DNA from 2 places in the Comamonas sp. MYb21 genome. Region 1 is predicted to be linked to the other one. Evidence: predicted binding sites of a transcription regulator. Region 1 holds the regulator's gene; the other holds the start of a gene.
The links. The regulator sigma-54, encoded in region 1, starts transcription at its own class of promoters, with help from an activator protein. The targets are predictions, from matches to a motif close to TGGCANGNAANCTGCTTT.
Positions count from the first base shown of each region.

Region 2: a site for sigma-54 is predicted at 10,334-10,351, ahead of WH367_RS09710 (ammonium transporter). Genes of this name have one in related genera too.

Region 1 is NZ_JBBGZC010000011.1:209,671-225,188, forward strand. Features, by position in the region: gene WH367_RS17830 (THUMP domain-containing class I SAM-dependent RNA methyltransferase) at 1-845, opposite strand, end outside; gene WH367_RS17835 (hypothetical protein) at 1,043-1,795, shown strand; gene WH367_RS17840 (aspartyl/asparaginyl beta-hydroxylase domain-containing protein) at 1,927-2,850, shown strand; gene WH367_RS17845 (RNA polymerase factor sigma-54) at 2,924-4,531, opposite strand; gene lptB (LPS export ABC transporter ATP-binding protein) at 4,637-5,413, opposite strand; gene lptA (lipopolysaccharide transport periplasmic protein LptA) at 5,437-6,105, opposite strand; gene WH367_RS17860 (thiol:disulfide interchange protein DsbA/DsbL) at 6,216-6,860, opposite strand; gene WH367_RS17865 (SPOR domain-containing protein) at 6,917-7,621, opposite strand; gene argS (arginine--tRNA ligase) at 7,648-9,357, opposite strand; gene WH367_RS17875 (DUF2214 family protein) at 9,399-9,845, opposite strand; gene WH367_RS17880 (LysR family transcriptional regulator) at 9,850-10,776, opposite strand; gene WH367_RS17885 (sensor histidine kinase) at 10,945-12,195, shown strand; gene WH367_RS17890 (response regulator transcription factor) at 12,292-12,978, shown strand; gene WH367_RS17895 (hypothetical protein) at 13,062-13,421, opposite strand; gene WH367_RS17900 (hypothetical protein) at 13,752-14,111, opposite strand; gene WH367_RS17905 (malate synthase G) at 14,508-15,518, shown strand, end outside.
Region 2 is NZ_JBBGZC010000005.1:313,022-328,539, forward strand. Features, by position in the region: gene WH367_RS09665 (OsmC family protein) at 1-403, opposite strand, end outside; gene gap (type I glyceraldehyde-3-phosphate dehydrogenase) at 557-1,558, opposite strand; gene WH367_RS09675 (glycosyltransferase family 2 protein) at 1,935-2,930, shown strand; gene tkt (transketolase) at 3,039-5,078, opposite strand; gene WH367_RS09685 (PepSY domain-containing protein) at 5,296-5,814, shown strand; gene WH367_RS09690 (GNAT family N-acetyltransferase) at 5,881-6,408, opposite strand; gene WH367_RS09695 (carboxymuconolactone decarboxylase family protein) at 6,442-7,011, opposite strand; gene WH367_RS09700 (aspartate aminotransferase family protein) at 7,047-8,387, opposite strand; gene WH367_RS09705 (hypothetical protein) at 8,548-8,868, opposite strand; gene WH367_RS09710 (ammonium transporter) at 9,054-10,286, opposite strand; gene WH367_RS09715 (FAD-binding oxidoreductase) at 10,530-11,957, opposite strand; gene hutG (N-formylglutamate deformylase) at 12,093-12,920, opposite strand; gene WH367_RS09725 (formimidoylglutamate deiminase) at 12,924-14,321, opposite strand; gene WH367_RS09730 (HutD/Ves family protein) at 14,326-14,916, opposite strand; gene WH367_RS09735 (amino acid ABC transporter ATP-binding protein) at 14,933-15,518, opposite strand, start outside.

The sequences.
Region 1 (15,518 bases):
TCGGCATTGCGCTGGGCAAAATCGACCATGCGGAACGAGATGTCCGAGCCATAGATGCCCACGGGGCTCTGGGGCAGGATCTGGCGCTCAGCCTCGTCCAGCATTGCCTCCCAGACATGGCGCTGGAAGGGCACCAGCTTTTCAAACGCAAAGCGGCGCAGGATACCGGCCGGGATCTTGCGCGCGATCTGGGCCGCTTCAATCAGCACCGTGCCGCTGCCGCAGCAGGGGTCGTACAGCGGCTGCGGGTCGTCACCGTGCGGGTCCCAGCCGCTCGCGGCAATCATCGCCGCGGCCAGCGTTTCCTTGAGCGGCGCATCGCCCTTGTCCTCGCGCCAGCCGCGCTTGAACAGCGCCTCGCCCGAGGTGTCGATATAGATGGTGGCGCCATCGGTGGTCAGGTGCAGGTGCACGCGCACATCGGGGTGGTGCGTCTCCACGCTGGGGCGCACGCCGTGGCGCCGCTCGCGGAAGCGGTCGGCAATCGCATCCTTGACGCGCAGCGCGGCAAAGTTCAGGCTGGTCAACGGGCTGTGCTGGGAGGTGACCTCGATCTTGAAGGTCTCCTTGGGCGAGAACCAGATCTCCCAGGCCACCTCGCTGGCGGCGCGGTAGAGGTCGTTCTCGTTGCGGTACATGCTGTGCGAGAGCTCGACCAGCACGCGCTGGGCCAGGCGGCTGTGCAGGTTCAGCAGCAGCGCATCGCGCCACATGCCGCGCAGCATGACGCCGCCGCGCGCCACCAGGAGGTCCTGGCCGCTGGCGCCGGTGATGGCATGGACTTCGTCCGCCAAAAGGCCCTCGACGCCGGCGGCGCAGGGCAAAAACAAATGCAGTTGGTTCATAAGCAGGGGGGCAAGCATACGCGCTTGCCCCATTGTCTGCCAAGCGCACGGGAATGTGGACTGTGCCAGTGGCATTCGCCAGCCCGGCGCCCATAGCGCAGGCGTAACGGGTGGCTGGCTGCTATAGTCTGGCCCCAGAGCGGGCCGCAGCCCTCGGTGCAGCCGCCCTTCCCCTCCATCACTCAGAGAGAATGCGGATGCCCTACCTCGGAGCCGGCGTACACGTCATCATTGCGCTGTTTTTTGCGGTCCACGCCGTGCGCAGCGGCCAGAACAACTACTGGCTGTTTGTGCTGCTGGCCTTCCCCTTCCTGGGCAGCGTGGTGTATTTCTTTGCCATCTACCTGCCCAATTCGCGCCTGCAGCGCCATGCCCGCAGCCTGGCGAGCAATGCCGTCAAGGCGCTGGACCCGACCCGCGAAGTGCGCGAAGCCCAGGCCGCCTACGACTACAGCCCCACCGCGCAGAACCAGATCCGCCTGGCCCAGGCCCTGCTGGCCAATGGCCAGGCCGAACAGGCCTTTGGCCACTTCGAGGCCAGCATGAAGGGCCCGTTTGCCAACGACCTCGATATCCGCTGGGGCGCTGCGCAAGCGGCCTACCAGGCCGGCCATCCGCAGCAGGCGCTGCAGCAGCTGCGCGTGATTGCCCAGGCCGATGTGCATTTCCGCGCCGAGGCCGTGGGCCTGCTGGTGGCCAAGTCCTATGCCCAGCTGGGCGACCAGGCGATGGCGCGCAAGAGCTTTGACTTTGCGCGCCAGCACTCGGGCAGCTTTGATGTGATGGCCGAGTACGCGATCTGGGCCGCAGGCCAGGGCGACTGGCAGACCGCCAATGCGCTGCAGGCCGAGTTGAACAAGGCGATGACGCACTGGAGCGGCCAGCAGCGCCAGCTCAACCGCGAGATGCTGCAGCGCCTGAAAACCGCGTTCGCCGCCCAGCCCAAGTAAGCGCGCGGCCCTGGGACGGCTGCAATAGGCCTGCTGCCAGCAGGCCATCAAACCGCCCGGCAGCCCTTGCCGCACGCCAGTTTGCGCTTGCGCAGACAGCCGCCACAGCGCAGTCGCTAAAATCGCTGTCTATGGCAAAAATCATCGTTCTGGCCCTGGTGCTGCTTTTCTTTGGCTGCGGCCTCTACATGCACCTGCGCGGCAAGGTGCGGCACAAGCTGCTGCGCCAGCTGTTTGACCACTCCACCTTTACGGCGCCGTTCAATGTGTTCATGCTGATGTTCAGCAAGGTACCGCGCACGCCCTACCTGCCCACCAGCACCTTCCCCGACCTGGCCCCGCTGCAGGCCCACTGGCGCGAGATCCGCGAAGAGGCCATCGGCCTGCACCAGGCCATGCAGATCAAGGCGGCGGCCAACAACGACGACGCGGGCTTCAACTCCTTCTTCAAGACCGGCTGGAAGCGCTTCTACCTGAAGTGGTATGGCCAGGCCCACCCGTCTGCGATGGAGCTCTGCCCCAAGACCACGGCGCTGGTGCAGGCCATCCCCGGCATCAAGGCCGCCATGTTTGCCGAGCTGCCGCCCGGCGCTAAGCTCAACCTGCACCGCGACCCCTATGCCGGCTCGCTGCGCTACCACCTCGCTGTGCTGGCGCCCAATGACGACCGCTGCATGATCGAGGTCGATGGCACGCCCTACAGCTGGCGCGAGGGCGAAGGCGTGATCTTTGACGAGACCTTCATGCACTGGGCCGAGAACGGCTCCGAAGGCAACCGCATCGTGCTGTTCTGCGATGTCGAGCGCCCGATGACCAATGGCTTTGCGCAGTGGCTCAACCGCTGGCTGGGCACGCATGTGGTGGCTGCTGCCAGCTCGCCCAACAACGAAGGCGATCCGCGCGGCTTCATCAGCCGCATCTTCAAGATCTCGTTCTACATGGGCCAGTACCGCCGCCGCTTCAAGGCCTGGAACAAGACCGCCTACAAGCTCACCAAGTTCGGCCTGATGCTGGCCGTACTGGCCTTGTTCATCTGGTGGCTGTGGCCGAAGTAAATCGGCAGCTTCCACAAGCGAAAACCGCAGTGCCCAGGCAGCTGCGGTTTTTTTATGGTGGCTGAGACTTTGGCTACAGCGCCTTGCGCAAGCTGGCGGGCGGGATGCGCATGGCCTCGCGGTACTTGGCCACCGTGCGGCGCGCGCATTCAATGCCCTGGGCCTGCAGCAGATCGGCGATCTTTGCATCCGACAGCGGCTTCTTCGCGCTTTCCTCGTCGAGCAGCTGCTTGATCAGCGCCTTGACGGCCGTGCTCGACGCGCTGCCGCCGGTCTCGGTGCCCAAGCCCGAGCCAAAGAAGTACTTGAGCTCAAACGTGCCCTGGGGCGTGGCCATGTACTTGGCCGTGGTCACGCGGCTGATGGTGGATTCGTGCAGGCCCAGCTCGTCGGCAATCTCGCGCAGCACCATGGGGCGCATCGCCAGCTCGCCATGCACAAAGAAATTGCGCTGGCGCTCGACGATGGCCTGCGAGACGCGCAAGATGGTGTCAAAGCGCTGCTGGATGTTCTTGATGAACCAGCGCGCCTCCTGCAGCCGCTGCTGCAGTGCGCCATGGCCTTCGCTGCCCTTGTGGCTGCGCAAGGCATTGGCGTAGACATCCTGCACGCGCAGGCGCGGCATCACCTCGGCATTGAGCTGCACGCTGAAACCGGGCACCGGCAGGCCGCGCTCATTGCTGGGTCGCACGATGACATCGGGGATGATGGTGTTGCGGTCCACATCGGCATAGGGCCGGCCGGGGCGGGGTTCGAGCTTGGCGATCAGCGCCAGCGCGCTGCGCACCGCCGCCTCGTTGCAACCGGTCAGCTGCACCAGCTTGCGCACATCACGGCGCGCCAGCAGATCAAGGGACTCCTGGCAGACCAGCAAGGCAGTCTCCAGCGCCAGCGCATCGGCCTCGGGCGTGTCCGAGCCCTCTTCATCCAACAGGCGCTGCTGGGCCTTGATCTGCAGCTGCATGCACTCGGACAGGTTGCGCGCGCCCACACCAATCGGCTCCAGGCTTTGCAGCAAGCGCAGCGCCACGGTCAGGTGGTGCAGCAGCGCCTCGTAGCGCTCGGGGTCCGAAGCATCGCCAAAGCTTTGCGCGAGCTCGGCCAGCGTTTCTTCGAGGTAGCCGTCGTCGTTCAGCGATTCGATCAGAAAGTAGAGCGCGGCCCGGTCTTCCTGGCACAGGCGCAGCGACAAGGCCTGGCGGTGCAGCACATCCTGCAGGCTCAGGTGCTCGCTGCGCCGGTCGGACATCGGCGTCTCGTCGTCATCATCGCCTGCGCTGGAGCGGGCGGGCAGATCGCCGCCCCACTCTTCCCAGTCCGATGCCGAATCGCCGGCAGCGGCCTCGGCATCGACGCCGGTTTCCTTGCCCGCAGCAAAATCCAGCGGCTGGTCGGAGGTTCCGGGCTCGAAATCGCTGCTGTTGCTGGTGTCGGCGCTGGCAGCAGTATCGGCAGCCTTGTCGGCTGCTTCTGCAGCCTCGGCAGATTCAGCGGCGTCTTTACCGGCTTCGGCCTCGGGGGCCTCTTCGCCCTCGCGCTCCAGAAACGGGTTTTCGTCGAGCATCTGCTCGACTTCCTGCGTCAGCTCCTGCGTGGACAGCTGCAGCAGGCGAATCGACTGCTGCAACTGGGGCGTTAGGGTCAGGTTCTGCGATACGCGCAGCGACAGCGACGGCATCATGGCTGCGCCTTTGCAGCGGCTGCGGCAGTTGGCAACAGATCAGCCCTACCGGGCCCGCAGCGCGGGTCGGTAGCTTGGCTGGCACGCCCGCCAAGGCGTGCGGTGTCACATACGGAAATGTTCACCCAGATACACCCTCCGGACCTCTGCGTTCTCCACAATCTCTTGCGGCGTCCCGGCGGCCAGCACCTTGCCATCGCTGATGATGCAGGCATGGTCACAGATACCCAGGGTTTCGCGCACATTGTGGTCGGTGATCAGCACGCCAATGCCGCGCTCCTTGAGGAAGGCGACAATGCGCTGGATCTCGATCACGGCGATGGGGTCGATGCCGGCGAAGGGCTCGTCGAGCAAGATAAAACGGGGCTGGGTGGCCAGTGCACGGGCGATCTCGACGCGGCGGCGCTCGCCCCCGGACAGCGCCACCGACGGTGACTCGCGCAGGTGCTCGACCCGCAGCTCCTGCAGCAGCGCGGTGAGCTGGCGCTCGACCTCGGCGCGCGAGAGCGGCTTGCCATGCTCATCCTTTTGCAGCTCCAGCACGGCGCGCACATTGTCCTGCACGCTGAGCTTGCGAAAGATCGAGGCTTCCTGCGGCAGGTAGGACAGGCCCAGCTGCGAGCGCTGGTGGATCGGCATATTGGCCACCGACTGCCCATCGATGCGGATATCCCCGCCATCGCTGCGCACCAGGCCCACGATCATGTAGAACGAGGTGGTCTTGCCCGCGCCATTGGGGCCGAGCAAACCCACCACTTCGCCCTTGCGCACCGACAGCGATACATCCTTGACCACCTTGCGGCTGCCATAGGACTTCTCCAGGTGCAAGACCTCCAGCTGGCTGCGGTGGTCGCTGTTGGCGACCCGGGCATTGACGGAAATGGTCGACGAGTTTTCTGCCACGGTTACTTGGCTCCGTCGTTCAGTTGGGTGCTGGGGCGCAATGGCGTCTTGTCATCGGCAGCGGGCTTGGCCGGGGCGCTGGCCTTGTCGTCCGCCTTGCCGTCGGCCTTGGGCGTCAGGATCACGCGCACGCGGTCCTTCTTGGGCGCGCCGGGCTTGGGATCGGCCGCCGCCTGGGCACCCTTTTGGCCGGAGACCGTGAAGGTGTCGCTCAGGTTGTTGTAGACGATCAGCGGGCCACTGACCTGGTCGGTCAACGTGGTCTCGCGGTAGCGGCGCAGCTCGCCACGGCGCTCAAAGTGCACGGTGTCGTCGCGGCCGTTATAGGTGATGACCTCGCCTTCGCCTTCGACGAACTCGTCGGGCGCGCCAGGGGCGGAATCCCGCTTTTGGCGGAAGAACGCGAGCTTGCCCGGCGCAGCGGTGACCACGCCGTGCTGGAAGCCGTCGCGGTCCTGGCTCACGGTCAGCTGCGCGCCACGGATGATGATGGTGCCCTTGGTCACCACCACATTGCCCGTGAAGACACTGGTCTGCTTGAGTTCATCGTGGCGGCCATCGTCCGCCTCGATGTTCATGGGCTTGGTGCGGTCTGCACGCTCGGCGTGCGACAGCAGCGGCACGGCCAGGGCCACTGCCACCAACAAAGTGTTAAAAATACGGTGTCTCATAAGGCATGAATCTTGCTCTGCCCCATTGTAGCCATGCTGGAGCGTTGGGCCGTTTTTGGCACAAAAAAGCCCGCGCGTGCGGGCTTTGTCTAAAGCGTTGGGGAGGCCGCTCAGCCTTGTGCCGCCAGGAACTCTACCACTTGCAGCACGTTGCTCATCGAGCCGGCACGGGTGCCGTCGGTGTAGTACTTGCCCGCCACGCCCAGCGATGGAACGCCTTCGACGCCGTAGGACTCTTGCAGCTGGGTGGCCTTGCGCACCTGGCCTGCGACGCTGAAGGAGTTGTAGGCTTCCTTGAACTTGGCCAGGTCCACGCCGTTCTTGTCCATCCAGGCAAAGATCTCGTCGTCCTTGTTCAGGCGTTGGCGCTCCACGTGGATCGCACGGAAAACCTTGACATGCACGTCAGGGATCAGGCCCATCGACTCCAGCGCAAAGTAGATCTTTTGCTGGGGCACAAAGGTGTTGTTGAAGGCCACGGGCACGCGGCGGATCTGCAGGTTCTTGGGGGCAGTCTTGGCCCAGGCTTCAAACTGCGGCTCGAAGGCATTGCAGTGGGGGCAGCTGTACCAGAAGAACTCGATCACCTCGACCTTGCCAGCGGGCGCATCGGGGGTGACGGGCTTGGCCAGCTTCAGGTAGTCCTTGCCTTCCTTGAACTTGGCCTGTGCGTTGGCGCCAGTAGCGAAAGGCAGGCTCAGCGCGGAAGCGGCAGTAGCGGAAGCCGCCAAAGTGGAAAACTCACGACGTTTCATGTTTTGTTAACTCCAGTGACAAGTTGCGGTTAGGAGTGTCCTGCACCGCCAAAAGTTCAACGCTGTACGCGGACGATTTGCGCATCCACGCCGGCGCCATCGAGCTTGCCTTTGAGGCCATCGGCATCATCGCGCTTGTTGAATGGGCCCACGCGCACCCGGTATACCGTGCGGCCATTGACTTCGCGCTCGCTCACACGCGCTTCCCAGCCCATCATCGCCAGCTTGGCGCGTTGTGCATCGCCATCGGACTGGCTGCGAAAAGCGCCGGCCTGCACAAAGTACTGGAAGCCGTCGGTGCCATCGGCACTGCGCGACTTGGCCAGATCGCCCAGCGGATCGGCGCCCTGGCCGGCCTTGGGATCGAGCTTGGCGACCTGGGTCTTGTCTGCTGGCTTGTCGGCAGGCTTGGCCGGATCGGGCAGCACCACCTCGGGCTTGGCGGGCTTGTTTTCCACCGGCGGGGTGGCGTTGTCAGCCACGGTGCGCGGCGGCTCTGGCACCACCACGCCCTGCGCGGCCGGCGCCACAGCCGCTGGTGCCCGCGCGGGGTTCTTGCCATAGAGCGGCGAGTTCGGGTCCCAGTTCTGGTTGCGCTGCGCCTCGGCCTTGTCCTTGGCCTCGCCCTTGACGCCACCTTTGTTGACAAACGGCACCGGCACATTGGTGACGTACACGGCCACGGCCAAGGCCGCGCCCACGCCCACCAGCAGCCCCAGGATCAGGCCCAGGATGGTTCCACCACGTTGATGTCGTCGCATTGCAGTTATTACCTTTGTTCGCAAAATCACATGCGCTCTGGTGCACTCACACCCAGCACGGCCAGGCCATTGCGCAGCACCTGCGCGACCGCTGCCACGAGTGCCAGACGGGCCAGTTTGGTGGCTTCGTCATCCACCAAGATACGCTCTGCATCATAGTAGCTGTGGTAGGCCGAGGCCAGGTCACGCAGATAGAACGTAACATCGTGCGGCGCATTGCCAGCGGCGGCGTTGCTCAGCATCTCGGGGTACTGGGCCAGCATCTGCATCAGTGCCTGGGCCTGCGGGCCCTGCAGCGCGCCCAGGTCGATGCCGCTCAGCGCAGGCAGGCCAGCGCCGCCCTGCTCCTGCCAGCCGCGCAGCACCGAGCAGATGCGCGCATGGGCGTACTGCACGTAGAACACCGGGTTGTCGTTGTTCTGGGCCACGGCCAGGTCGACGTCGAAGGTGTACTCGGTATCGGGCTTGCGCGAGAGCAGGAAAAAGCGCACCGCATCCTTGCTGGTCCACTCGATCAGGTCGCGCAAGGTGACATAGCTGCCGGCGCGCTTGCTGATCTTGACTTCTTCACCACCGCGCACCACGCGCACCATGGTGTGCAGCACATAGTCGGGGTAGCCCTGGGGGATGCCGACATTGACGGCCTGCAGACCGGCGCGCACGCGGGCGATGGTGCCGTGGTGGTCCGTGCCCTGGATGTTGACGGCCTTGCCGTAGCCGCGCAGGAACTTTTGCGTATGGTAGGCCACATCGGGCAGGAAGTAGGTGTAGGTGCCATCGGACTTGCGCATCACGCGGTCCTTGTCGTCACCAAAGTCGGTGGTGCGCAGCCACAACGCGCCATCTTGCTCATAGGTGTGGCCGCTGGCGATCAGGCGCTTGACGGTCTCGTCCACATGGCCGTTCTGGTACAGGCTCGACTCGAGGTAGTACTCGTCAAACTTGAGGTTGAAGGCCTGCAGATCCTTGTCCTGCTCGTTGCGCAGGTAGGCCACCGCAAAGTTGCGGATGTTGTCGTAGTCCTCGACATCGCCATTGGCGGTGAACGCACGGTCATCGGCCTCGATGGTCTGCTTGGCGAGGAACGCCTGGGCAATATCGCCAATGTAGTCGCCGTTGTAGAAGTTCTTGGCCAGCGGGTTCTCGCTGTCGGTGGGCCAGCAGTCGTCACCGGGCTTGAAGCCCTTGGCACGCAGCTGGGTGCTCTTGGTCAAGGTGTCGATCTGCACGCCCGCGTCGTTGTAGTAGAACTCGCGGTGCACGGACCAGCCCTGGCTGCCATAGAGGTTGCAGATCGCATCGCCCAGCGCGGCCTGGCGGCCATGGCCCACGTGCAGCGGACCGGTGGGGTTGGCCGAGACAAACTCGACAATGATCTTTTCATCGCGCTGGGGCTGCATGCCAAAGCGCTCGCCCTGGGCCAGCACTTCCTGCACCACCTGCTGCTTGGCAGCGGGCTTGAGGCGCAGGTTCAAAAAGCCGGGACCGGCGATCTCGACCGCTTCCACCCATTGCGCAAAGGCGGGCGCTGCCTCCAGTGCGGCCTTGAGCTGCTCGCCCAGTGCGCGGGGATTGGCCTTGAGCGGCTTGGCCAGCTGCATCGCGGCGGTCACGGCATAGTCGCCGTGGGCGGCCACCTTGGGCGTTTCAAAGGCCGCACGGCTACCTGCGCCAGGCGACAATTTCTCGAGCTCGGCAGCAAGCACTGCGAGCAAATCTTTTTTGACTTGCAACATATTTGAAACTTAGACGAAGCAGTTACCAGCGCCAGGCCGGTTTACCAGCCCCGGGCATAAAACACGGCGACGGCGGCGATCACGGGAATCAGATGGGCTTGCCACATGACCCATTTACGCGTGGCGCGCACCTCGGCGTCCCCGGGCAAAGCGCCATTGTCGCGCAATTGCCGTAACCAGCGGCGGAACACGGCTGTCGGCTTGAACGACAGCACCACGCCGACGACGACCAAGGTCATCTTCAGGTGAAACAGCGGCTGGCTGACATACCAGGTCACGCCCTTGGCGCCCAGAAACAGGCGCAGCAGGCCGGTGGCCAGCACCGCCAGCGCGGCAAAGGCGTAGATCAGATCGAGGCGCGCCAGGCGCTGCACCACGGCCCCATTCATCCACTCGGCGCGGCACAGCGCCGCCTCGCTGGAGAGAAAAACCACCATGGTCAACAAGGCCAGCAGGTGCAGGCAGGCCAGAACAGCTTCCAAAGTCATCGTGTTACTCCATCTTTTTCCAGAAATCGGCTCGTTCGTAGTGCTGCTTGACGAAATCGATCCACAGCCGCACCCGCAGCGGCAGGTGCTTGCGCTGCTGGAACATCACATAGATGCCGTTGGGCGGCGCGGCAAAGTCCTCCAGCACCTCGACCAGGCGGCCGGCGGCAATCTCGGACTCGACCTCCCAGGTGCTGCGCCAAGCAATGCCCCAGCCTTGCTGGCACCAGTCGTGCAGCACCTGGCCGTCCGAGCAATCGAGCGGGCCGCCGGGCTTGAGGTAGACCACCTCGCTGGCGCCAGTGGCTGCCGGCATGCGAAACGCCCAGCCCCGCGTCTGCGAGGCCTCGCTCGACAAGGTCAGGCAGTCATGCTGGCTCAGCTCGCTGGGGTGGCGCGGAATGCCCCGGCGGCGCAGGTACTCGGGCGTGGCCACGCACAGGCGCCGGTTGTCCGCCACGCGCACGCTGACCAGCGAGGAATCGGGCAGGTCGCCCACGCGGATCGCGCAGTCATAGCCCTCACCGGCCAGGTCGACCAGGCGGTCGCTCAGGTTCAGCGAGATCGTCACGTCGGGGTGGCGCGCATGGTAGAGCGGCAGCAGCGGCGCCACATGGCGGCGCCCAAAGCCGGCCGGCGCGGTCACGCGCAGATGGCCTGTGGCCTTGATGCCGCCGGCGCTGACGCTGGCCTCGACACTGGCCAGCTCGGCCAGCAGGCGCTGGCAGTCTTCCAGAAAGGCCGCGCCCTCGTAGGTCAGGGTGAGCTTGCGGGTGGTGCGCACCAGCAGCTTGACACCCAGGCGCTCCTCCAGCGCATCGAGCCGGCGGCCCATGATGGCCGGGGCCACGCCTTCGGCCTTGGCAGCGGCCGTGAGGCTGCCGCGCGAGGCGATGGCGACAAATGATTCGAGCTGCTTGAGGCGATCCATACCAGACAGAACACAGAAAATACGCAAAGCCCGCTGGCCGCCGCTTGTGCGACGCGCTGGCAGGGCCACAGCCTATTATCATCGGGGCTCCGGCCTGGCGGGCGCATGAAAGCGCACATCCCGCTGCGACATCATTGACAGCCGCTCTTTTCCTGCGCCCCCGCTCCTATGCCGCCAGCTTCAACGCCGCCCACCAGCACCCCCTCCAGCGCCGACGCCCTCTGGTACGCCCCCGCCCAGCTGCTGCGCCTGTTTGGCAGCAGCCCCGTTGCCATGGCCTACTGGGGCCGTGACCAGCGCCTGCGCCTGGCCACACCGCAGTGGTGCGAATGGTTTGGCGTGCCCACGACCGGCATCGTCGGCCAACTGCTCGACGAAGCGCTGCCGCCCGACTTTGCCCAGCAGCACCACGACGCGCTGCAGGCCGCCGCCCAGGGCCTGCGCCAGCAGTTCGACACGCGCAAGACCGATGCCCATGGCCATGTCGCCTGGCGCCGCATCAGCCTCTCACCCCACCTCTGGCCCGGGCCGGCAGGCAACAAAACCGCCCAGGGCGTGCTGATGCTGATGCAGGACTGCAGCGCCGAATACGCCAACGCGGCGCAAACCGACGACCTGCGCGCGCAGCTGGCCGCTCTCTCGTCCACCGATCTGGAGCGCACCGAAGAGAAAAGCGAGCTGCTCAAGCTGCGCACCTTGCTGGACTGGCGCACCGCCATGCTCACCGAGCACAGCGAAATGCTGCAGCTGCTCTCGCATGAGATCCGCCAGCCGCTCAACAACGCTTCGGCCGCGATGCAGGCCACCATGTCGGCCATTGCCGAGCTGCAGCTGAGCCAGACCACCCCGGCCACCAAGGCCTTGCTGCGCGCCGAGCATGTGCTCCAGCAGGTCATCGGCACCCTGGACAACACCTTGGCGGCCGGCACCATTCTTGCCGTGGGCGGGCGCGCTGGCGCCTCGTCCGATACCGACCTGCCGACCCTCGTCAACCTGGTGCTGCACGACATCGCTGCCGATGCCCGCCCGCGCATCCAGGTGGTCTGGGATGCCGAGGCGCGCACGGTGCAGCTGCACCCGGCGCTGATGCGGCTGACCATCCGCAACCTGCTCAACAATGCGCTCAACTACGCCCCGGCTGACAGCCCGGTGCTGCTGCGCCTGGCCGATTCGGACGACCCGTTGGCGCTGATCATCGAGGTGATCGACGAAGGCCCGGGCATCCCCGACAGCCTGCGCCCGCGCCTGTTCGAGAAAGGCACGCGCGGCACCGAACACCGCCACCGGGCGGGCGCGGGCCTGGGTCTGTTCATCGTGCGCTCGGTGGTGCAGTTGCACCAGGGCACCGTGCAGGCCTTGCCGCGCCAGCCAAACGGCACCATCATGCGCATTGAGTTGCCCCAAGGGCTGGACGATTAGCCAGCCAGGCGATGGCCACCGGCCGCTTGCCCCTGCAGAAGCTGGCACCGCGCTTCTCAGGACTTTTCACCGACTGCACCATTTCACGGAACCACCATGCTCCCCGCCACGCTCGCCCTGGTCGACGACGACCCCGAATACAGCGAATTTCTGGCCCAGCACTTGCGCAACCAGGGCGTTCAGGTACAGGTTTACAACGACAGCAGCGACCTGCTGGCCGACATCGAGCCCTACCGTTTTGACTTCTATGTGCTGGACCTGATGCTGCCCGGCGTCAACGGCACCGACCTGCTGCGCATTCTGCGCAAGCGCAACCAGGCGGGCGTGCTGATCGTCTCGGGCCGGCTGGGCCCCGAAGTGTTTGCCGAGGTCATCAATGCCGGCGCCGACATGTACCTGACCAAGCCGGTGACCTTCGAGCAGGTGGAGCTGGCCGTGCGCGCCGTGCACCGCCGCATCATGACCACCGCCCAGGTCGCCACGGCCTGGAAGCTCGACAGCCACCGCAGCCTGCTGCTGACCCCCGATGGCCAGAGCGTGGACCTGAGCCCCACCGACCTGATGCTGATGCAGTGTTTTCTAAAAGCCCAGGGCGCCGTCGTAGGCCGCGACCAGATCCGTGAGCTGCTGGGCTACCCGACGGCCAGCGACTCCGACAACAGCCTGCACGCCACCATCTACCGCCTGCGCCGCCGCATCGAAAAGGCCACGCCGCTGGCGGTGCCGCTGCAATCGCAGCAAAAAGTGGGCTACCAGTTCCGCGCGCCGCTGGTCTCGGCCTAGCCTGCGCAGCACGGGCGCTGCAAAAGCCAACGGGCCCATCGGGGCCCGTTGTGCGGTGGCGGCCAACGCCGCTTCGCGCGTATTTACATGCTCATGTTCGACTCGACATCGGCTACCTTGCGGCGGGCCAGCGCCAGGTTGGAGCGGGCCTTGTCCAGCACGTAGTAGACGAAGATGCCGGCCAGCTTCTGCGATGGGCGGATGATGTGGTACTGCTTGCCCAAGGTGATAAGGATGTCGTCGATGTTGTCGTTCAGGCCCAGGGCCTTCATCGTCTTCATCTTGGCGCGCACCACTTCGGTGTTGCCGGCCGCTGCCAGCTCCATGTCCACACCGCTGCCGATGCTGCCCAGCATCATGCCGCTGCTGTAGTCCACCACGGCAGCGCACAGCGCGCCGTCCATCGTCATCAAGTCGCTCAAGCTGTCGTTCAGATTTGCCATGTCGATCTCCAATCCATGTGATCTATATCAAGCACTACCACCTTATTAAGGTATAGATGATTCTAATAAGTCACTTCTGATCAGAGCAATCATTCTCTGCATGCGGCAGTCACCCAGGCAGGTGCGCCCGGCGCAGGAATCTGACATTTGGATAGCAGCCGCGCATGGGCTGGCTTGTGCCCGCCTGCAAAAACAGCGGGCAGCAGCGCGGCCCGCAACTCGTAACAAAGCGTATGTTATTTGCGACGCGACGGCGCCATGGCGGTACGCCAGGTAACAACCATGGCCGCTCAGCAGCGCTGGCGCGGCCTAGCGCGGCCCGGCCCACCCTTACATGGTCATCGCGCTTTCGACGTCGGTCACCTTGCGGCGTGCCAGCGCCAGGTTGGCGCGCTTGTTGTCGAGCACGTAGTACACAAAGATGCCGGCCAGGCGCGAGCAAGGACGGATGATGTGGTACTGCTTGCCCAGCGTGATGAGGATGTCGTCGATGTTCTCGTTCAGGCCCAGGGCCTTGATGGTCTTCATCTTGGCGCGCACCACTTCGGTGTTACCGGCAGCTGCCAGCTCCATGTCCACGCCGGTGCCGGCGCTGGCCAGCATCATGCCGCTGTTGTAGTCGACAACCGCTGCGCACAGAGCGCCTTCCAGAGACATCAGATCATTCAAGCTGTCGGTCAAATTCGCCATGGAAACACTCCTGAAAAGCGAAGGCGCGTGGAAAATTACCGCCTCCTGATGAAAATGATTGTATCTGATCATTTCTGATTTCCATCAAGCTTTGCGCGCTTTTTCTGATGGCTTGCTACTTTTGGGCAACAGCTGTGCTAGGGCGCTGCAGCGAGCCAGCGCCTACGCTGGCAGCAGCCCTGACAGAGGCTTGATATATAAATACGCTGGATCAGATCATTCAAACCATCACATCCACGCCCAGCTAACGAGGCGCTGGCAGCCGTTGATTACATCCATAAAAGTCATATATCAAAGTGTTTTTAATGGATTGATTGCCATGGTGGGTATGGAATAAAGTGTGCTGATGGGTGCTCCCGCGCACCTGCAGTTGTTAAGTATTGAAAGGTAGACACCATGACTGAACGCACCACCGTCCACGGCCTGCAAGTGGCCCAGGTTCTGTATGACTTTGTGAACACCCAGGTGCTGCCAGGCACGGGCGTGGAGCCCGCTGCGTTCTGGCAAGGTTTTGATGCCATCGTCTCTGACCTGGCGCCCAAGAACGCGGCCCTGCTGGCCGAGCGCGACCGCCTGCAGGCCGAGCTGGACAGCTGGCACAAGGCCCACCCCGGCCCGATCACCGACATGCCGGCCTACCGCCAGTTTCTGACGCAGATCGGCTACCTGGTCGAGCAGCCCAAGGACGTGAAGGCCAGCACCGAGAACGTGGACTCCGAGCTGGCCGTGCAAGCCGGCCCCCAGCTGGTGGTGCCCATTCTCAATGCCCGCTATGCACTGAATGCCGCCAACGCCCGTTGGGGTTCGCTGTATGACGCGCTCTACGGCACCGATGCCATCAGCGAAGACGGTGGCGCAGAAAAGGGCAAGGGCTACAACCCCGTGCGCGGTGCCAAGGTCGTGGCCTATGCCCGCCAGTTCCTGGACCAGGCCGCATCACTGGCCCAAGGCTCGCATGCCGATGCCACCGGCTACGCTGTTGAAGGCGGCCAGTTGGCCGTCTCCCTGAAGGACGGCAGCAAGACCGGCTTGAAGGACGCCGCCAAGTTTGTCGGCTACCAAGGTGATGCCGCCGCACCCCAATCGGTGCTGCTGAAGAACAACGGCATCCACATCGACATCATCATCAACAAGGCCACGCCCATTGGCAGCAGCGATGCCGCCGGCGTCTCCGACGTGGTGGTGGAAGCGGCGCTGTCGACGATTCTCGATCTGGAAGACTCGGTGGCGGCGGTGGATGCCGAAGACAAGGTCAACGGCTATGCCAACTGGCTGGGCATTCTCAAGGGCAGCCTGACCGAGTCCTTCGACAAGGGCGGCAAGACGGTGACCCGGGGTCTGAACGCCGACCGCGAGTACACGGGCGCCAATGGCGACCGCCTCAAGCTCCATGGCCGCTCGCTGATG
Region 2 (15,518 bases), on a different contig from region 1:
CCAGCGCTGTGACCACCCGCACCTCCCCCACCAACAACTTATGCACCGGGCAGGCTTCTGCAATCTGCTTAAGCCGGCTGCGCTGCTCGTCGCTCAGATCGCCTTCGAGCTGAATGCGGCGCACGATGTCGTTGCCCGCTGCGGCGCCGCCATCGGGGTTGAGCGCCAGCTCCACCCGCACCCCCGTCAGTGGCCAGGCCTTGCGCTGTGCATACATCTGCACCGTAATCGTCGTGCAAGCACCCAGGGCCGACAGCAGCAGCTGCATGGGGCTGGGGGCCGTATCGCCCCCACCAACGGCCTGGGGCTCATCGCCATGCCACAGATGGCCCTGTGGATCTTGCAGATCCACGCGGTAATTGCTGGTCGTGCTCTGTGCCTGGGCTTGTGCCTGCTGCGCCATATCGGTAGATCTCCTCAATTTGATAAGGCAATATAGGCCTTTCTGCCCAAGCACGGTTGCAAACGGGCACAAAAAAACCAGCGCCGTTGCCGGTGCTGGTTGTGTGTGTCGCATGCCCCGGGCCATCGCCCGGGCACAGACCGCGCCAGGCGCTTACTTGGCGGTGACGACGCGCACCATCTCCAGGCACTTGTTCGAGTAGCCCCACTCGTTGTCGTACCAGGAGACGACCTTCACAAAGGTCTTGTCCAGGGCAATACCGGCTTCGGCATCGAACACCGAGGTGCAGGTCTCGCCACGGAAATCGGTGGCCACGACCTTGTCTTCGGTGTAACCCAGCACGCCCTTAAGGGCGCCTTGCGACTGGGCCTTCATTTCGGCGCAGATCTCTTCGTAGGTCGCTTCGCTGTTCAGCTCCACGGTCAGGTCGACCACGGAGACGTCAGACGTAGGCACGCGGAAAGACATGCCGGTCAGCTTCTTGTTCAGCTCAGGAATCACCACGCCCACGGCCTTGGCAGCGCCCGTGCTCGATGGGATGATGTTTTCCAGAATGCCACGGCCGCCGCGCCAGTCCTTGTTCGAGGGGCCGTCCACGGTCTTTTGCGTGGCAGTCGCTGCGTGCACGGTGGTCATCAGGCCGCGCTTGATGCCCCACTTGTCGTTGAGCACCTTGGCCACAGGGGCCAGGCAGTTGGTGGTGCAGGATGCGTTGGAGATGATCGCTTGACCGGCATAGGTCTTGCAGTTCACGCCAAACACGAACATGGGGGTGTCGTCCTTCGAGGGGGCCGACAGAATCACCTTCTTGGCGCCCGCATCGATGTGCTTTTGTGCCGTTTCCTTGGTCAGGAACAGGCCGGTAGATTCGATCACCACATCGGCGCCGACTTCGTCCCACTTCAGGTTGGCAGGGTCGCGCTCTTGCGTCAGGCGGATCTTCTTGCCGTTGACGATCAGGGTGTTGCCTTCGACGGCAATCGTGCCCTGGAAGCGGCCGTGCACGCTGTCGTACTGCAGCATGTAGGCCAGGTAGTCAGGCTCGAGCAGGTCGTTGATCGCAACGATCTCGATATCGGAAAAATTCTGCACTGCAGAGCGCAGCACATTGCGGCCGATACGGCCAAAGCCGTTGATGCCTACCTTGATTGCCATAGTGATCTCCAAGTAATGAAATGCCGCATGCCCGCCGGCCTGGGCCACGCTCGCTGCCGCTGGCGCCACTTGCCGGAGGGGCCAGACCTGCCAAACCGCAGCCAGGGGCACGCTACAGAGAGCGGGCCGGGAAGGTGCGAGGAGGGGCGGTCTGATTTTGCCGCGTATTGTAGAGAACACTGGCTGGGCCCTGGAATAGTGGGCCATTGCCAGCCCCGCGCCAGCTATCGCCGGCGTGACTGCCAGCGCGCAACAGCCGTTGCCGGCCCGGGCCCCAGGCTGTGCAACAATCCTTGCCAGCACGGGCGCCCTCCCGGCATCCTTTCAACAGCCTGCAGCAACACTGCCCCAGATGGTGGGCCGCCTCACAAACGCCATGAGCCAGTCGCTCCCCTCTTCGCCTTCCAGCCTGCGCACGGCAGTCGTCATTCCCTGCTACAAGGTGACGCGCCATATCCTGGCGGTGATTGCCGAGATCGGCCCAGAGGTCGATGGCATCTACATCGTCGACGACTGCTGCCCCGACGGCAGCGGCCGCTTTGTGCAGGAGCACTGCCCCGACGCGCGCGTGCGGGTGCTGTTCAACGAGGTCAACCTGGGCGTGGGCGGCGCCGTGATGGCGGGCTACCGCGCAGCAATTGCAGACGGCTATGGCGTGCTCGTCAAGATCGATGGCGACGGGCAGATGGACCCGACCCTCGTGCCCCGCTTTGTGGCCCCCATTGCCAGTGGCCGCGCCGATTACACCAAGGGCAACCGGTTTTTCAACCTCGAAAAGATTGCCCGCATGCCACGCATCCGCATCTTTGGCAATGCGGTGCTGTCGTTCATGACCAAGTTCTCCACCGGCTACTGGAGCAGCTTTGACCCCACCAATGGCTTTACCGCCATTGCCGCCAGTACGGCCGCGCAGCTGCCGCTGCACAAGATCAGCCAGCGCTATTTTTTCGAGACCGACATGCTGTTCCGCCTGAACACGGTGCGCGCGGTGGTTCTGGACATCCCCATCGACTCGCGCTACGAGGACGAGGTCAGCAACCTCAAGATCTCCAAGGTGCTGACCGAGTTCATGGCCGGACATCTGCGCAACTTCTGCAAGCGCATTTTCTACAACTACTACCTGCGCGGCATGTCGGTGGCCTCGCTGGAGCTGCCGCTGGGCCTGCTGCTCATCACCTGGGGCACCGTGTTCGGTCTGGTCCACTGGATGCACTCCATCGTCTCCAATGTGGCCACCACCGCGGGCACCGTCATGGTCAGCGCGCTGCCCATCATCCTGGGCGTGCAGCTGGTGCTGGCTTTCATCGCCTTCGATGTGGCCTCCGAGCCCACCCAGTCGCACCGCCATGATGGCGAGGGCCTGGGCCGCTAAGCGCTGCCCCGCCAGTTACTCCATCACCCCAAGCGGCCATAAAAAAACGCAGGCTGCAGGCCTTGCGGCCCGCATCCCTGCGTTATTTATGGGTGAGGCGCTGAGCGATTAACGCTTTTGCAGCGCCACTTGCACCGTGTTGGCCACGTTGTCGGCGGTAAAGCCAAAGTGCTCGAACAGCACGCCGGCGGGGGCCGACTCGCCGTAGGAATCAATACCCACCACGGCCGCGCAACCGTACTTCCACCAGAAGTCGGTCACACCCATCTCGACGGCCACGCGTGGCAGGCCAGCGGGCAGCACGCTGCGCTTGTAGGCCACGTCTTCGCGGTCGAAGGTGGTCGTGCTGGGCATGGAGACCACGCGCACGGCGATCTTGCGCTCGGCCAGCAGGCGCTGGGCCTTCAAGGCCAGCTGCACTTCCGAGCCGGTGGCGATGATCACGGCTTGCGCCTTCTTGTTCAGGCCAATGTCCGAGGGCTCGGACAGCACATAGGCGCCACGGCTGATGTTGCCGATGGCGTCGCCATTCTTGGGCGCATAAGGCAGGTTCTGGCGCGACAGCAGCAGCGCGGTGGGCTTGTTGCGGTTGGTCAGTGCGACGCTCCAGGCCACGGTGGTCTCTGCCGTATCGGCCGGGCGCCACACATCCAGGTTGGGGATCAGGCGCAGGCTGGCAGCGTGCTCGATCGACTGGTGGGTGGGGCCGTCTTCGCCCAGACCGATGGAGTCATGGGTGAACACATGCACCACGCGGCGCTTCATCAGCGCAGCCATGCGGATGGCATTGCGGCTGTAGTCGCTGAAGGTCAGGAAGGTGCCACCGTAAGGGATGAAGCCGCCATGCAGCGCCACGCCATTCATGATGGCGGCCATGCCGAACTCGCGCACACCGTAGTTGATGTGGCGGCCGATCTTGCCGTCTTCGGTCTTGACCACAGCGCCGCTGTCGTCCACGCGGAAAGCGGGGGTCGACTTGGTGTTGGTCAGGTTGGAGCCGGTCAGGTCGGCCGAGCCGCCCAGCAGCTCAGGCATGGCAGCGGTAAAGGCTTCCAGCGCCAGCTGGCTGGCCTTGCGGCTGGCCACGGTCTCGCCCTGGGTGTGGGCCTGGGCCACGGCTTCCACGGCCACTTGGGCAAACTGCTTGGGCAGGTCGCCGGCCATGCGGCGCTTCAGTTCTGCGGCCAGCTCGGGGAAGGCCTTGGCGTATTCGGCAAACTGCGCATCCCAGGTGGATTCGGCCTTGGCGCCAAAGGTCTTGTGGTCCCAGGCTTCGTAGACGTCGGCAGGGATCTCGAACGGGGCCGAGGTCCAGCCCAGCGCGGCGCGGGTCAGGCCGATTTCTTCGGCACCCAGCGGCTCGCCGTGGGCCTTGCTGGTGTCCTGGCGGTTGGGACTGCCCTTGCCGATGGAAGTCTTGCAGATAATGAAGGTGGGCTTGTCAGCCACCTTCTTGGCCTTGGCAATCGCGTCGCTCACGGCCTTGGGGTCGTGGCCGTCGATCGGGCCGATCACGTTCCAGCCGTAGGCTTCAAAACGCTGGGCGCTGTTGTCCACAAACCAGGGCTGCACCTTGCCGTCGATCGAGATGCCGTTGTCGTCGTACAGCGCGATCAGCTTGTTCAGCTTCCAGGCGCCGGCCAGTGCGCAGGCTTCGTGGCTGATGCCTTCCATCAGGCAGCCATCGCCCAGGAACACATAGGTGTGGTGGTCCACCACATCGTGGCCGGGGCGGTTGAATTCAGCGGCCAGCAGCTTTTCTGCCAGCGCAAAGCCCACGGCATTGGTCACGCCCTGGCCCAGCGGGCCGGTGGTCGTCTCCACACCGGGGGTGATGTCCACTTCGGGGTGGCCCGGGGTCTTGCTGTGCAGCTGGCGGAAGTTCTTCAGCTCGCTGATCGGCAGGTCGTAGCCGGTCAGGTGCAGCAGCGCGTAAATCAGCATCGAGCCGTGGCCGTTCGACAGGATGAAACGGTCGCGGTTGATCCACTGGGGATTGAGCGGGTTGTGCTTGAGGTGCTTGCTCCACAAGGCCACTGCCATGTCGGCCATGCCCATCGGCGCACCGGGGTGGCCGGAATTGGCTTGTTGAACGGCATCCATTGCGAGTGCGCGGATCGCATTCGCCATATTCTGATTGTTGACCATGGGAGTGGAGGAAGAAAAAAGCGACAAAGGCCGCATTTTAGCGGCCTGCCGTTCGCGGCGTCCTATACGCCAGTCTTGGCCTACGTCGGTGCAGGGCCACCGCCTACCCCAAGGGCTTGGGCAAACACTGACAATGCGCAAGCTATCGCCAATAAAATTCTATTAATATTATTTATGCTGACTATCGTTTGTTAGCTACCGCTTGAAAGGATTGACCATGCAACGCACCCTCTCCACCACCGCTCTGGCCTTGACGCTCGCCCTGGCATCGCTGAGCGGCAGCGCCCTGGCCAGCACCGCCGACAAGATCGCTGCCGTGCAAGCGGCCCGCTTCGACCTGGCCCAGGCCGTCCAGAGCGCGCAGAGCCAGCATGGCCTCAAGGTGCTCAAGGCCGAGATCGATACCAAGAAAAAGCAGCCCATCTACGAAGTCAGCGGCATCAACGCCCAGGGCCGTGAGATCAAGCTCAAGTTCAGCGCGCTGGACGCCGCCAAGGTGACGGAAAACAAGGACGATGGCGCCGCCGAGAAAAAGGACACCGACCGCCTGGCTGCCGCCAAGATCGGCATCAACGATGCCATCGCCACCGCCTTGAAGCACACCCCCGGCAAGGCCATCGAAGTGGACCTGGACGACCACCTGGGTGTGCTGACCTATGACGTCAAGATCCTCAACGCGGCCAATACCGAGGTGGAAGTGCGCGTCAACGCCGTTGAAGGCAATATCCACCAGTAAGCGGCTTTAAAAGCAAGACGCCAAGGCCAGCCCCGTGCTGGCCTTTTTTGCGCCCGGGGTTTGGACTCAAACCAAAGCTTGCGCCATGTACTGCGCATCCTCGCCATAGCTCAGCAAGGCCTCACGCTCCTGGGCCGACCAGGGCAGCAGCGCTGCATAGCCTTTGCGCTGCCAGTACGGCTGCGAGCCCATCACCGACACCAGCGCCGAGTAACGCAGCCCATCGCTCAGCGCCTGTTGCAGCATCGCCTGCAGTAGCGCAGAGGCCAGGCCCTCGCCAGCGCGCGCAGGAGCCACGGCCATGTCATGCAGGTACAGCGTGTCAGCAGGCGCTGCACCAGCAAAGCCGCCATGCAGCGGGGTCACCTTGCCCAGCACGGAGCGGTAGGCCGCCAGATAGGCCAGCACCTGGCCTTGCTGCACGGCCACCAGCGAGCACTGCACAGGGCTGGCCAAGCGCGCCGCATACAGCGCGGCACTCTCCATAAAGTCTGCGCCATAGCAGGCCAGCTGGACCTGCATCAGGCCATCCAGGTGCTGCGCGGTCAGGGGTTCAAGAGACCAAAGGGGCTGGTCGTTGGAATGAAAACGCATCGGCCCATTGTCGGCGATGCGGCAGCCATCACATCAGGCCAAGGGCACCAGTGGCTGGGCGGTGGATGCCGGGACCGCCGTGCGCGCGGCATTCATCACCATCGACAGCAGGCTGTAATAGCCATTGATGCCGATCAGGTCCATCACGCCCTTGTCGCCAAACAGCCGCTGCGCGCGCGCCCAGGTGGCGTCGCTCACCTGGCGCTGCTGGTGCAGCTCGATGCAGAAGTCATGCACAACCGCTTCGTCCTCGGGCATCGCATCGGGGCGGCGGCCTTGGGCCACGGCATCCACGGTCGCCTGGCCCACCCCTTCACGCAGCGCAATCGGCGCATGGATGGCCCATTCCACCTGCTGCGTCCACTGGCGGGCCGTAACCAGAATCGCCAGCTCGGTCAGGCGCACGCCGATGGCACTGCGGTAGCGCAGGTACTCGCCCAGGCGCTGGGTGTGGTCCATCAGCTCGGGGCTGCGCAGCAAGGGCACAAAGGGCGATATCAGCGCGCCGCGCGGGCCATCGATGATGGGCTGGGCATAGCGGCGCTGCTCTTCGCTCCAGGCCTCGGGGGGCAAGGGCGCCAGGCGGTCCTGGGAGGGCGTCATCGGGCGGGTTCTTTCAGATCGTTTCGGGGGCGTGTTCAGGCGGCTACCGGTTGTTGGGCCAGCACTTTGTCAATGGCATCGCCCAGGCGCTCGACCACCTGGTCCAGCTCGGCCTCGCTGCTGATAAAGGGCGGCGCCAGCAGCACATGGTCGCCATGCAGGCCATCGATCGTGCCACCCATGGGGTAGCACAGCAAGCCATGGGCCATGGCTTGCGCCTTGACCTTGGCATGCAGCTTGAACGCCGGGTCAAAGGTCGCCTTGCTGCTGCGGTCCTGCACCAGCTCCACGCCCCAGAACAGGCCTCGGCCCCGGATATCGCCGACATGCGGGTGCGCATCAAAACGCGCATGCAGCTGCTTTTGCAAATAGGCGCCGCGTGCCAGCACCTGGGGCAGCAGCTGGTCGCGCTGTATCACCTGCTGCACCGCCAGCGCGGCGGCCGCCGCCATCGCGTGGCCGATGTAGGTATGGCCATGCTGGAACAGGCCGCTGCCGCGCCGCATGGCCTCGACCATCTTGCGCTGCGCCAGCACCGCGCCAATCGGCTGGTAGCCGCCGCCCAGGCCCTTGGCAATGGTCATCAGATCGGGGCTGATGCCCTCTTGCTCGACCGCGTGCAGGGTGCCGGTGCGCCCCATGCCGCACATCACCTCATCGGCGATCAGCAAGATGCCATAGCGGTCGCAGAGCGCGCGCAGGCCTTGCCAGTAGCCGGCAGGGGCCGCCACCGCGCCCAGGGTCGCGCCCACCACGGGCTCGGCGACAAAGGCGATCACCTTGTCTGGGCCCAGCTCTTGGAACTGGGCATCGATCTCGGCCAGCAGACGCGCCACATAGGCGGACTGGCTCTCGCCGTCCAGGCGGTCGCGGTACTCATAGGCCGGGGCCACGCGCCCCACGTCCATCAGGATGGGGGCAAACTGCTTGCGCCGCCATTCATTGCCGCCCACGGCCAAGGCACCCAAGGTGTTGCCGTGGTAGCTTTGGCGGCGCGCGACAAAGTGGGTGCGCTCGGGCTGGCCGATCTCGACAAAATACTGGCGCGCCATTTTCAGCGCTGCCTCCACCGCCTCGGAGCCGCCGGAGACAAAGTAGACCTCGGTCATGCCCGCAGGCGCATGCGCGACCAGGTGGTCGGCCAGCGCCTCTTGCACCTCGGTGGTGAAAAAGCTGGTGTGGGCATAGGCCAGCTGGTCGAGCTGGCGGTGCATCGCTGCCAGCACATCCGGGTGGGCATGGCCCAGGCACGAGACCGCCGCGCCGCCACTGGCATCCAGGTAGGCCTTGCCGGCCTGGTCAAACAATTCCACGCCTTTGCCGCCGACCGCGACAAGAGGAACCTGGGCCAGAGAACGATGGATGACATGGCTCATGCGAGCACTCCTTCACAATGCGTCACCAGCCCTGCGCCGGCAGCGATACGCATAGTATAAGGATCATTTGTATTTTTTCAATAGATTATTGGATCATTTGTTCCATTTCGATCTATTTCTGTTCCCAGGCTTCCCCTTCCCTCCCTCTCTCGCTATCCCTTCAACGCAAGCCGCCTACATAGCGCTTGGCGCTAGCCACCAGGCCCGGCGCAACGGCATCCGCAGCGGGCCCTGCCGCCGCAGCGGCCATGGTTGCTGCCGCCGGTGCTGGCGCGCCCGGCAGGCTGGCCGCAAAACGCAGCGCCAGCCGCTCCAACTCCGCATCCTGGTTGCTGCGGGCATGGTTCAGCGCAAACTGGGCCATGGCCTGGCCGTAGGCGGTATCGCTGGCCATCCACTCGGTATCGGTGACCCGGCCCGTCTTGCGGCGCAGCGCCACATGCAAATGCGCGGCGATGGCCAGGCGTTCACTGTCATTCATACAAGCTCCTCCGTGGCAGAACCTGATGGATAGGCTGCGCGCCCCAGGCGGCGCAACCTGCCTCAATAAGAGGCGCTAACACGGCCCCGCACACCGCAGGTTTGCGGTGGAGACGAGGCGCAAATCCTTAGGCTGTACACCGCCAAGGTTTTGCAACGACGTATCCAGGGGCGTGTGAGCGACTCTCAATGCTGGCTTTCCTGGTGCAGGCTTTGGTCCAAGCCATCCAGCTCCTGCTGCGCCGTCACCCGCAAAGGCAGAACCACGCGGATGATGGTCAGCAAAATGGCCGTGCCCGCCGCGCTGTAAATAGCCACGGCCGCCACGGCCACCAGCTGGTTGAGAACCGTGGCATCCACACCGGCAATGGCGCGGTCGGCAAACAAGGCGGTGAGCAGCGAGCCGGCAATGCCGCCCACGCCGTGCACGCCAAACACATCGAGCGAGTCATCCACGCCCAGGCGGCGCTTGAGCCAGGTGGCGCCCCAAAAGCAGGCCACGCCCGCAATAAGGCCAATGGCGACCGCGCCGCCCACCTGCACAAAGCCGGCCGCCGGGGTAATGGCCACCAGCCCCCCAATCAGGCCCGAGAGCACGCCCAGCAAGGTGGGCGCGCCGCGCACCCACCACTCGACCAGCATCCAGGACAGCGCGCCAGCAGCGGCCGCCACCATGGTCACCAGCATCGCCAGCGCGGCACGGCCATCGGCCGACAGCGCCGAGCCGGCATTGAAGCCAAACCAGCCAATGAGCAGCAGCGCGGCGCCCATCGCCGTCCAGCCCAGGCTGTGCGGCTCAAAGGCCTGGCGGCCATAGCCCTGGCGCCGGCCCAGCATGGCCGCGCAGACGAGCGCTGACACCCCCGCATTGACGTGCACCACCGCGCCGCCGGCAAAGTCCAGCGCGCCCAGCTTGTTGAGCCAGCCATCGCTCTCCCAGACCCAGTGGGCCACCGGCGCATAGACCAGCACGCTCCACAGCCCCGAGAACAGCAGCAGCGCCGAAAAGCGCATGCGCTCGACCACGGCGCCAATGATCAAGGTGGTGGTGATAACGGCAAAGGCCATCTGGAACAGCGCATAGAGCGACTCGGGCAGATGGGGCGCCAGGTGGCTGACCGACACGGTGCCCGCTGCCGCATCCAGGCGCATCGATGAGAACCAGGCCCGGTCCAGCCCGCCCAGCCAGGCGCTGGACTTGCTGAAGGCCAGCGAGTAGCCCAGCGCAAACCAGGTGAGCGCCACCACGGCCGCCACCGCAAACACGGCCACCATCGTGTTGACCACGTTCTTGCGCCGCACCAGGCCGGCATAGAAGAGCGCAATACCCGGCAGTGTCATCAGCAACACCAGCACCGTAGAGACCAAGAGCCAGGCCGTATCGGCCTTGTCAATCGCAGCCATCTGCACCATTTGCATGCCATCCCCTTTGTACGTTGTCATCCATTGCGGGTTTGTTTCAAAAGGTAGCAGTTTCTATGCCATCGGCCGGGAAAGCGCCTGGATACGGGGCCTGCAGGCATGCGCAGTGCTGGCCAGCGCTGCCGGCTAAAGCCCGATCGCACCACATCGGTGCCCTGGGCGATGGACCAGCCCTCAAAAGAAAACCGGCGCTTGCATCGCTGCAGGCGCCGGTTCTGTAGGAAGGGGTTAAAGCGGGGTTCAGTCCGCCGCCAGCACCTTGCCCGGGTTCATCAGCCCCAGCGGATCGAGCGCCTGCTTGATCGCCCGCATGGCGGCCAGCTCCTGCGGCGTGCGGCTAAAACCCAGGTAGGGCATCTTGTGCAGGCCAATGCCATGCTCGGCCGATACGCTGCCCTGGAACTGCTGCACCAGGCCGTACAGCACGGCTTCCAGCGCCTCGTCCTCGCCATGGATGGTTTGGCTGTCGGTGGTGACATGCAGGTTGCCGTCGCCCACATGGCCAAAGAACAGGCTGTGGTGGCCAGGCCAGCGCGCATCAAAGGCGGCGCGGCAGGCGGCGGCAAAGCGGCCAATGTCCACCTGCGGCAGGCTGACGTCAAAGTTCACCGGCGGATGCATGTGCGCGGTCATCTCGGCGGGTGCCTCGCGCAGCTTCCACAGGCTTTTGGCCTGCTCGCTCGATTGCGCAATCACTGCATCCACCACCTCACCGGCCTCCATGGCCTCGCCCAAGGCCTCTTCCACCGCAGCGCGCAGCGCAGCCTCGTCCTTGCCATCCACATCGATCAGCGCCTGCAGCGGGTGCTGCTGGTCAAAGGCCGGCTGCAGCTTTTGCCACTGGATGGAGGTCTGCACAAAGTCGCTCCACATCAGCTCAAACGCGGCCACGCTGTTGCCAAAACGGGCCTGCATGCGCGCCAGCACCGCCAGCGCCTCGTCAAAGCCGGGCAGCGCCACCATGCAGGTGGCCTTGGCCTGCGGGGCGGGCCGCAGGCGCAGCAGCACGCGGGTGATGATGCCCAGGGTGCCCTCGGCACCGATAAAGAACTGCTTGAGGTCGTAGCCGGTGTTGTTCTTCAGCATGGGCCGCAGCATCGGCAGCACCGTGCCATCGGCCAGCACCACCTCCAGCCCCAGCACCTGCTCGCGCATCATGCCGTTTTGCAGCACGCCATTGCCGCCCGCATTGGTCGAGACATTGCCACCAATCTGGCAGCTGCCGCGCGCGCCCAGGTCCACGCCAAACACCCAGCCCGCCGCCACGGCCGCTTCCTGCACCGCCTGCAGCGTGACGCCGGCCTGCACCGTCATCAGCCCCGTGCGGGCATTCACGTCCTCGATCTGCTGCATGCGGTCCATCGCCACCGCCACGCCCTGGGCGACTGGCACCGCCGCACCGGCCAGGCCCGTCAGCCCGCCCTGGGGCACCACCGGCACCCGGTGGGCATGGCAGATGCGCAGCAAGGCACTGACCTCTTCGGTGCTGCGCGGGCGCAGCAGCGCCAGCGGCGGCACCGGCGGCGTGCCGCTCCAGTCGGTCCAGTACTTCTCGGGGATGGCGTCCGCGCCGCGCGAAAAGCCGTTGGGGCCCAGCGCTTGCTCAAGATCGGTCCAGAAAGCCGCCGCAGGAGCGGCTGCCGCGTTGTCGGTGCTAGAGGTAGTCATAGCCCGCTATTGTCGACCGATTTGCCGCAGGAGCGCGGCCTGCCAGCAGCAAAACCTGCTCGGTCAGTAGAGCAAAAAAAAGGCATCCCTGGCCTGCGCGGTGCAAGCCCGGGATGCCATATTGGGAGAGCGGGGTCAGCGTGCCGATTGCTGCACGTAGGCCAGCAAGGTCTCCACCATGCGGTGCACATGGGGCTGCACCTTGGCGGCCACGGCCGGCAGGTAGTCAAAAGGCATGTGCTCTTGCATATAGCTGCTCTGCGTCATCTCCAGCTGGATGGCATGCACGTTCTGCGCCGGCTGGCCATAGTGGCGCGTGATATAGCCGCCCTGAAAGCGGCCATTGAGCACGCTGCTAAAGCCATCGGCCTCGCCCTTGCGGGCCTCGGCCAGCAGCGCCTCGCCCAGGCCTTCGCCGCAGCTGGCACCCTTGTTGGTGCCCAGGTTCAGATCGGGCAGCTTGCCGTCAAAAAAGCGCGGCAGCACCGACTGGATCGAATGCGCATCCCAGAGGCCTGCTGCGCCATGCTGGGCCTGGATGCGGGCCAGCTCAGCGGCCAGCTGGTCGTGGTAGGGCTTCCAGACCTGGTCACGGCGCTGGGCGATTTCGGCATCATCGGGCTGCAGCGCGGCGCTTTGGTAGACGGGGGTGTCGGCAAAGGTGTCCACCGGGCACAGGCCGGTGACGCTCTGGCCGGGGTAGAGGCTGGCGCCATCGGGGGGGCGGTTCATGTCCACCACCAGACGCGAATGCGTGGCCACCAGGGTCGAGGCCCCGATCTCCTGCGCAAACGCATAGAGCAGCGGCAGGTGCCAGTCGGTGTCATGCACCTCGCGCGCCTCGGGCGTAAAGCGCTCGGCCAGCGCGGGCGGCACATAGGTGCCCACATGGGGGAAGGAGATCAGCAGCGGCGCCGTGCCTTGGCGGAATTCAAACGCTGCGCGGTCGGTTTCAAAATGCATGGATCATGGCTCCTGAAGAAGTTCGCTGCGCGCGGCGACAAAGCCGCGCTGCGCGCTGTGGTGCAGCCGGTGGCGGCCGTCGGCCACGCAGCACTGGCCGCCCACCCAGACACTGGCCACCGCACTGCTGCGGCTGCTGGCAAACACATGGGCATCGAGCTGCTCGGCAGCGGGCAGCCCGGCCAGCGCCAGGTGCTGGCCATCGAGCACCACAAAATCCGCCTGCTGGCCCAGCGCCAGGCCGGCCACCGCGCGGCCACTGGCCTGCGCGCCGCCCTGCACCGCTGCCAGCAGCATATGGCTGCCCACATGGGGCTGCTGGGCGCTGGCCGCCACATTGCGCTGCTGCGATTGCAGGCGCTGGCTGTACTCCAGCATCATCAGCTCTTCGGCCGCGTTCACGCCGATATGGCTGTCCGAGCCAATCCCCCAGCGGCCATTGCCGGCCTGCCAGCGCGGCAGATCGAAGATGCCATCGCCCAGGTTGGCTTCCGTCAGCGGGCACAGGCCGGCCACCGCCTGCGAAGCGGCTGCGGCTGCGTATTCGGCCTCGTCCATGTGCGTGGCATGCACCAGGCACCAGCGCGCGTCCACCGGCATATGGTCCAGCAACCAGGCCACCGGGCGCTGGCCACTCCAGGCCACGCAGGCGTTCACCTCGGCCATCTGCTCGGCGATATGGATGTGTACCGGCGCCTGCGCATTCAGCGCATGCAGGCCTTGCACCGCCTCCTGCAAGGCCTGGGGCGCCACGGCACGCAGCGAATGCGGTGCCAGGCCCAGGGCCGCGCCTTGGGCATTGCAGGCGGGGGCCAGGCTTTCCAGCAGGCGCAGCATGTTGTCGGTGCTGCGGATAAAGCGCTTTTGGCCGTCATTGGGTGCCTGGCCGCCAAAGCCGCTGTTCTGGTACAGCACCGGCAGCAGGGTGATGCCGATGCCTGCCGTCTGCGCCGCACGCAGCAGCGCCAGGCTCAGCTCGCCATCGGGCGCATAGGCCTGGCCGTCAGGCTGGTGGTGCAGGTAGTGAAACTCGCAGACGCTGGTGTAGCCGGCTTCCAGCATCTCGATGTAGAGCCAGGTGGCAATCGCCTCCAGGTGCTGGGGCCCCAGCCGGGCCGCAAAGCGGTACATCAAATTGCGCCAGCTCCAAAAGCTGTCCTGCGCCTGGCCTCGGAACTCCGACAGCCCGGCAAAGCCGCGCTGAAACGCATGCGAATGCAGATTGGGCATGCCCGGCAGGACCGGGCCGCCGGCCTGTGCCACGCCGGCGCAGCGGGCCGCGTCCACGCCGGCTTCGATGGCGCTGAAGCGGCCTTGCGCATCCCAGCGCAGCAGCACGTTCTGCGCCCAGCCCGTGGGCAGCAAGGCTTGGGCGGCAAACAATTGGTTATGGGTATTCATCGCATCAGACACCGGCTGCTACCTCCTGCAGCGCGACGGCGATCAACAGGGCGTCGTCGCTGCCCGCTCCCAGATGCAGCGGCTGGCCGGGCGCAGCGGTCCAGTACAGGCCGTCCTCGCCACCGGCCACCAGCGCAGCGGCATGCGCTGGCAAGCGCCAGCTGCCAGCCCGCGCCAGCAGCAGGCCCTGGGCACTGCCCAGCTGCAGGCTGCCACCCCGGTGGATCGTCACCTGTGCCTGCACGCGGCCGCGCCGGGTCATCACATTCAAATCCTGCGAGGCGCCGCCCAGCAGCTCGCAGTCCAGCGCCACATCGCCCGAGAACGCAAAGGGCTGCAGGCAGTGCTGCAGCAGATGGTCCACGCTGCCATCAGCAGCCTGCAAATGCACGCCGTCACCACCCAGCAAGGTGATGATGCGGTCCACGCCAGCAAAGGCCGAGAACGGGCCACTGCTGGCGATCTGCGCAATGCTGATGCGCCAGGCAAAACTGTCGATGCTGGCGCCAGGCGGCCAGCACAGCACCTCTTGCGTCGTGCCGCCGCCGTTCTTCCATGGCGCGGCGGGCAGCGCGCTGCTGCTGAAAAATTGCATGCTCATCCCTGCCCGTTTATTGCTTGGTCAACACGGCCTGCAAAAAGCTGCGCGTGCGCTCCTTGGTCGGGTTGCTGAAGATGGTCTGGGGGTCACCGGCTTCGATGATGCCGCCGCCATCCATGACGACCACGACATCGGCCACTTCCTTGGCAAAGCCCATTTCATGGGTCACCACCATCATGGTCATGCCTTCGGCGGCCAGCATCTTCATCACCTGCAACACCTCGCCCACCAGCTCGGGGTCGAGGGCGGAGGTCGGCTCGTCAAACAGCATCACCTTGGGCCGCATGGCCAGCGCGCGCGCAATGGCCACGCGTTGCTTTTGCCCGCCCGAGAGGCTGCCGGGCATCGCATCGGCCTTGTGGCCCAGGCCCACTTTTTTCAGCAGGTCATGCGCCAGCGCATCGGCATCCTTGCGGCTCAAGCCATGGAGCTTGCGCGGGCCCAGGGTCACGTTGTCCAGCACCGACAGGTGCGGAAACAGGTTGAAGGACTGGAACACCATGCCCACCTCTTCGCGCAGCGCGTTGAGGGCTTTCTCGGGCAGCATCTGGCCGTCCTGCACCAGGGTGCGGCCACAGATCTCGACACTGCCGCCT